2 regions of the Micromonospora sp. NPDC023737 genome follow, and region 2 is predicted to be linked to the other one. Evidence: riboswitches for the same ligand, from Rfam matches in the RefSeq annotation. Region 2 holds a riboswitch; the other holds the start of a gene.
What was found. A riboswitch is a leader RNA that binds a small molecule or an ion and turns the genes downstream of it on or off. The one in region 2 is predicted to bind thiamine pyrophosphate.
Positions count from the first base shown of each region.

Region 1: it holds a riboswitch for thiamine pyrophosphate, as region 2 does, so the genes downstream of both, thiE (thiamine phosphate synthase) here and AB0F98_RS27575 (ECF transporter S component) in region 2, are expected to answer to the same signal.

Region 1 is NZ_JBFAAL010000002.1:202,913-206,310, reverse strand. It holds gene thiS (sulfur carrier protein ThiS) at 1-47, opposite strand, end outside; gene thiO (glycine oxidase ThiO) at 38-1,210, opposite strand; gene thiE (thiamine phosphate synthase) at 1,207-1,833, opposite strand; TPP riboswitch at 1,828-1,936, opposite strand; gene AB0F98_RS06360 (ThuA domain-containing protein) at 2,235-3,398, shown strand, end outside.
Region 2 is NZ_JBFAAL010000018.1:92,670-96,067, forward strand. It holds gene AB0F98_RS27570 (ABC transporter ATP-binding protein) at 1-1,389, opposite strand, end outside; gene AB0F98_RS27575 (ECF transporter S component) at 1,517-2,107, opposite strand; TPP riboswitch at 2,184-2,288, opposite strand; gene AB0F98_RS27580 (alpha/beta hydrolase) at 2,362-3,192, shown strand; gene AB0F98_RS27585 (SIS domain-containing protein) at 3,245-3,398, shown strand, end outside.

The DNA.
Region 1 (3,398 bases), on a different contig from region 2:
ACACCGCCGGGCATCGTCCGCCCGGCGCCGTTCACCGTCAGTTCCACGGGTCCTCCTCACTCGTCCGGGCGGGTTCGCCCGGGTCTGCGGCCGCCGAGCCGGACGGGCTGGTGAACCGGTCCGGCAGGAAGGGGGCGAGCAACGGATCGGGCACCCCGGTGGTCACGAGGTCGGCGATCAGGTCGGCGGTCACCGGGGTGAGCACGATGCCGTGCCGGTGGTGCCCGGTGGCCGCCAGCACGTCCGGTCGACCCGGCAACGGGCCGAGGATCGGTGCGTTGTCCGGGGTGCCGGGGCGCAGCCCGGCGGCCGTCTCGATCAGGTCGTACTCGGCCAGCTCCGGCACCAGGTCCACGGCGGCCCGGAGCAGGCGGAGCACCGCCCCGGCGGAGACGTCGGTGTCGCGGCGCTCCTCGACGGTGGCGCCCACCACCACCTCGCCACCGGTCCGGGGCACCAGGTAGACCTGCTCGCCGTCGGCGTACCCCCGGATGACGTGCCGGAAGCCCGGCGTGGCGCCACCGGGCGCGCGGAGCCGGAGCACCTGCCCCTTGACCGGGCGGACCGGCAGCCCGGTGAGCGCGGCGGCACCGCAGCCCGCCGCCACCACCGTGACTGCGGCGTCCACGTCGGACAGCGCGCGGACCGGTTCGGGCACCAGCACCGCCCCGGCCCGCTCGGCGGCGGTACGCAGCGCGGGCACCAGCTGTCGCGGATCGACCTGGTGATCGGTCGCGGCGAGCGCGCCGCCGCGCACCCGGGGGGCGAGCGCCGGCTCGCGGTCGCGCAGCTCCGAGGGGCGCAGCGGGGTCACCGGCAGGTCGAGTTCCCGCTGGTACGCCCAGAGCCGCCGGGCCTCGGCCAGGTCGTCGCCGGTCAGCCCGACCAGCAGGGTGCCGTCGGTGCGGTAGCCGAGGTCGACACCGGTCGCCTCGGTCAGCTCGGCCGCGAACGCCGGCCAGCGGGCGGCCGATTCCACCAGCAGCCCGGTCAGGTCCCGTTCACCGAAGTACGCCTCGGCGATCGGGGCGAGCATGCCGGCGGCGACCGCGGAGGCACCCGAGCCCGGGGCGGGATCGTGCAGGGTCACCCGTAGCCCGCGTGCGGCGCAGCGCCAGGCGACGGCGAGACCGATCGGTCCCGCACCCACCACCGCCACGTCCGCCCGGGCCACGTCGCCGGCAGGGGTCGACGTGGACCGGGCGCTCAGCACGTCAGCGCCTCGATCAGCTCGGTCGTGGCGCGGGCCGGGTCGGCCGCCCCCGACAGCGCGCCGACCACCGCCACTCCGTACGCCCCGGCCGCCCGTAGTGCCGGTACGGCGGATGCGGTCACACCACCGATCGCGATCACGGGTACGTCGACCGCCTCGGCCACCGCCCGTACGCCGGCCACGCCGATCGGTGGGGGCAGTCCCTCCTTGGTGCGGGTGGGCCGGCAGGGGCCGACCCCGAGGTAGCTGGCGCCGGCGGTGACCGCCTCGGCGGCGGTGCCCGGCTCCCTCGCGGTGGCGCCGAGCACGGCGGTCGGGCCGAGCACCTGCCGGGCCGCCTCGACGGGCAGGTCGTCCGCGCCGACGTGCCCGCCGGCCGCGCCGACCGCCAGCGCCACGTGCAGCCGGTCGTTGACCAGGCAGGTCGCTCCGTACGGCGCGCAGAGCGCGACGACCCGGCGGGCCAGGTCGTACGTCTCGCGGTCGGTGGCGGAGTCCTCGACCCGGACCTGCACGACCAGGTCCGCGCGGGCCGCGGTCAGGGCGGCCCGGACCACGGTGAGCGGATCACGCCCGGGTCGGGTGTCGGTGATGAGATGCAGTCGTCCCAGGGACGCCACGGCAACACTCCTCCCTGCGCCGGCATTACCCGGATCAGGTTCGACGGTCGGGGGCTGACAGCCCCCCTCTCAGCCCGGTCCACCGGGCTCCCGTGGGTCACTTGCTCCGCCACCGTACGACAGACCCGGCGGCGCTGCCAAGGGTGAGGACGGCTACAGCGGGGGCGGGCTTCCGCCGGGGGCGCTTCATGCGGTCCTGTTCGGAATGTCGCCTGCCGTTGCGAAACCGTTACCGTCCGGCATCTTGCCCGACACGCATCAACGGGAATTAATTTGTTCAGCGATTCGACAAAATGTTGGTGCGGACGCCATGGCCCGGTGCCCGCACCACCCCACCCCCGGGACGGTCTTCGGCGAGCCGGCCCCCGCGATCCCCTGTCCACCGCGACATAGGAGGCGGCGTGTCCCGCACTCGTCGTGCCCGCTCACCCATCACAGCGATCCTGCTCTCCCTCGCCCTCACCTCGACGGCACTGTTCGGCACGTCGGCCGCGCAGGCCGCACCGACCGCCGGCGCGACCACCACGCGAGCCGCTCAGGCCGCCGCGGCCGCGCCGGTGACCCAGGCCCTGCCCAAGGCCGCCGCCGACGAGCCCTTCTCCGTGCTGGTCTTCTCGAAGACGGCCGGGTTCCGGCACGATTCCATCCCCACCGGCATCGCCGCCATCCAGCAGCTCGGCGCGGAGCACGGCTTCACCGTCGACACCACCGAGGACGGCGGCGCGTTCAACGACGCGAACCTCGCTAAGTACCAGGCCGTCATCTGGCTCTCCACGACCGGCGACGTCCTCGACGGCGACCAGCAGGCGGCCTTCGAGCGCTACGTCAAGGCCGGCGGCGGCTACGTCGGCATCCACGCCGCATCGGACACCGAGTACAGCTGGGGCTGGTACGGCGACCTGGTCGGCGCGTACTTCGCCGGCCACCCGTCGCCCCAGCAGGCCACGGTCAAGGTGGAGGACCACGCCCACCCGTCCACCAGTGAACTGCCGGACCGATGGTCCCGGTTCGACGAGTGGTACAACTACCAGTCCAATCCGCGCCCCGACGTGCACGTGCTGGCCAGCCTGGACGAGCGGAGCTACTCGGCGGGCGCCGGCGCGATGGGTGCCGACCACCCGATCGCCTGGTGCCAGGACTTCGACGGCGGCCGGTCGTGGTACACCGGCGGTGGCCACACCCGCGAGTCGTACGCCGAGCCGGAGTTCCTGAGCCACCTGCTCGGCGGCATCCGCACCGCTGCGGGAGCGGCGGGGGCCGACTGCGGCGCCTCGAAGACCGCCAGCTTCGAGAAGGTCACGCTGGACAGCAACACCAGCAACCCGATGGAGCTGGACGTCGCCCCCGACGGGCGGGTCTTCTACGTCGAGCGCGACGGCCGGGTGCAGATCGTCAAGCCGGACACCGGCAACACGGTCACCGCCGTCGACCTGGACGTCTTCACCGGAAACGAGGACGGCCTGATCGGCATCCGCCTCGACCCGGACTTCGCCACCAACAACTGGGTCTACCTGTACTACGCCCCGAACGACGGGATCGCGCGCAACCTGCTGTCCCGGTTCACG
Region 2 (3,398 bases):
GTCGGCCAGCGCGGCGACGAACTCCGCGTCGTGGGTGACCGTGACGACACCGTGCCCGGCGTCGCGCAGGTCGGCGAGGAGGTCCACCAGCTCCAGCCAGGTCCGCCGGTCCTGGCCGAACGTGGGCTCGTCGCAGATCAGCAGCCGGGGCGCGGTGGCCAGGGCCGTCGCCACGCTCAACCGCCGCGCCTCACCGCCGGAGAGGGTGTACGGATTGGCGGCCGCGAGCGCGGTCAGCCGCAGCCGGTCGAGCAGCCCGTCCACCGTGGCGCGGACCTCCGCCTCGGGCCGGCCGGTGCGGCGCGGGCCGAGCGCCAACTCGTCGAAGACCGTGCCGGTGACGAACTGGTGCTCCGGGTCCTGGAAGACCGAGCCGATCCGGGTGGCCAGGGCCGGGGCGCGCCATCGATACGGGGGAGTGCGGGCGTCCCGGCCGGCCAGCTCCGCGCTCGCGGTGACCGTACCGATGCCGGGCCTGAGCAGCCCGCCGAGGAGCAGCGCCAGGGTGGACTTGCCCGCCCCGTTGGGGCCGAGCACGGCGAGCGCCTCGCCCGCGCGTACGGTCAGGTCGGTTTCGGCCAGGCGGGGCGGCAGGCCGAGCCGATCGGCGGTGAGCAGCGCCTCGCCGGGCGCGGCGGCCGCGCGGCGCGTCGGCACGGTGCGGCCCGGCACCCAGACGCCCTCGGCGGCGAGTGCGTCGCCGTGCGCGTCGAAGACCGCTTCCGGCGTTCCGTCGGCGCGTACCCCGCCGCCGGGTTCCAGCACCACCACCCGGTCGACCAGGGGCAGCGCCTCGGCCACCCGGTGTTCGACCAGGATCAGCGTCGTGTCGGCGTCCAGCGCGCTGGCGACCGCCGAACGCACCAGCGCCGCGCCGGCCGGGTCGAGGTTGGCGGCCGGCTCGTCGAGCAGCAGCAGCCCCGGTCGCAGCGCGAGCGCGCCGGCCAGCGCCAGCCGCTGCTGTTCGCCGCCGGACAGTTCGGCGGTGAGCCGGTCCCGGCGGTACGGGAAGCCGACCCGGCGCAGCGCCTCGTCGACCCGGGGCCAGATCTCGTCGGTCGGCACGCCCCGGTTCTCCAGCCCGAACGCGACGTCGTCGCCGCAGCGGGCCATCACCAGTTGGCTCTCCGGGTCCTGGAAGACGATACCGACGCGTTCCCGGGCCTTACGCGGGTCGAGTCCGTCGATCTCGACGGTGCCGCTCTGCTCGCCCGAGTCCTCCGGCAGCAGCCCGGCGAGCGCCGCGAGCAGGGTGCTCTTGCCGGCGCCCGAGGGGCCGAGCAGCAGCACCCGCTCGCCGTGCTCGATGCGCAGGTCGACGCCGCGGACCGCCCACCGCTTCCGCCCGGCGTGCCGCCACCCGAACCCCCGCAGCGTCACCGCGCCCACCGCAATCACCCCTCTCCATCTTCCGGCCGAGTCCCCACCCCCGTGATCATGAAGTTGTTGCCGGATTCGACGGCGTGTCGCGGCAATAACTTCATGATCAACGCGCGGGTGGGGGTCGTGGCTGGGGTTAGATCGCGGCGCGTTCGCGGCCGACGGGGAAGCGGTCCAGAGCGCCGGTGTTCGCCAGCGCGCGGGTCAGCGCCCAGCCGCCGACGCCCGCCACGATCGTCGCGCTGACGACGGTGAGCAGGGCGTACGGGAGCCGGTAGCTCGCCAGGTCGGTCTCGGTGTTCCAGTAGACGAAGTCGAAGACCGCCGCGCTGACGCCGGTGAGCGCGCCGGCCAGCACCGCCGCCGGCAGGCGGAACGAGCGGTACCGGAACGCCGCGAAGGCCAGTTCGGCGCCGATGCCCTGCATCACGCCCTGGACGATCGTGATGCTCGCCCACTGGCTGCCCAGCAGCGCGGACAGGATCGCGGCCACCGTCTCGCAGTAGAGCGCGGCACCGGGCTTGCGGATGACCAGGCCACCGAGCACGGCCGGGACCAGCCAGACGCCGTAGATCAGCGTCTGGGCCGGTGGGAAGAAGGCGAACGCCGCGTCGGTGGCGCTCCAGACCAGGTTCCAGGCCCAGAAGATGACGCCGAAGGCGACGGCGATCACCGACGCGACGACGATGTCGATGGTTCGCCAGCGATTGGTGTCGTTGCTTTTCATCTGTTTGCTCCCAGTTCAGCCGCAGGAACCAGGAGAAGACGCACGCCGCGCCCGGTGGTCACCGGACGGCGACGCGGCTGGAGGTCGACCGAACTCCCTGCGCTGGCATTACCCAGATCAGGTTCGAGGGTCTGCGGGCGTGCCCGCACTCTCAGCGCTGTGCGCTCCCCTGTCGGATGTGAAATTGATACGGAGACGCTAGCACCGTGGGCAGGGGCCGGGCCATGCCGCCCGACCTGGGTAGGCTGCCGATCATGCGCATCGACGCCCGTGGTCTGGAGTTCGTGGTACGCGCCGGCGGCCCGGAGGGCGGCGAGCCCGTCCTGCTGCTGCACGGCTTCCCGCAACATGGCGGAGAGTTCGACGAGGTGGTGCCGGCTCTGCACGCCGCCGGGCTGCGCACGTACGCCCCCGACCAGCGCGGCTACTCGCCCGGCGCCCGGCCGGCGGAGGTCGAGGCGTACCAGCTGCCGGAACTGGTGGCCGACGCGGTGGCGCTGCTCGACGCGCTGGACGTCGAGGCGGCGCACCTCGTCGGGCACGACTGGGGCGCCGCCGTCGCCTGGGCGGTCGCCGCGGCGCACCCCGAGCGGGTCCGGACGCTCACCGCCGTCTCGGTGCCGCATCCGGCCGCGATGGCGTACGCGCTCGCGCACGACCCGAAGCAGCAGGCCCGCTCGTCGTACATGGTGCTGTTCCGCCAGGCCGGGAAGGCCGAGAAGGCGCTGCTCGCGCTGCGGGCGGCAGGGTTGCGGCGGCTCCTTCACGGCGTCGGCGAACCGGCCCGGGTGGCGGCGTACGCGGAGCCGATGCGCGAGCCCGGCGCACTGACCGGGGCGCTGAACTGGTACCGGGCGATGTCGGGGGCTGCGCTGGGCGCCGTCGGGCCGGTGACCGTGCCCACCACGTACGTCTGGAGCGACGGCGACAACGCGATCGGCCGGGGCGTCGCGGAGATGTGCGCGCAGCACGTGACCGGCGACTACCGCTTCGTGGAGCTGCCCGGGGTGAGCCACTGGATCCCGGACGAGGCGCCGGCGCCGCTGGCCGAGGCGATCCTGACCCGGGTACGCGGCACGGCCTGAGCGGGCGTACGCGGCCCGGTGGGGAAATCAGCACGGATGGGACGGAGGAACGATGACTCTGAGCGCCGAGGGCTACCTGGCGGTGGTGACCGAGACGATGAACCGGGTGGCCGGCAGCCAGCGGGAGGCGGTCGGTCGCGCGGCTGACCTGATCGCCGAGGCGGTACGCGCCGACGGGGTGGTGCACGCCTTCGGCACCGGGCACT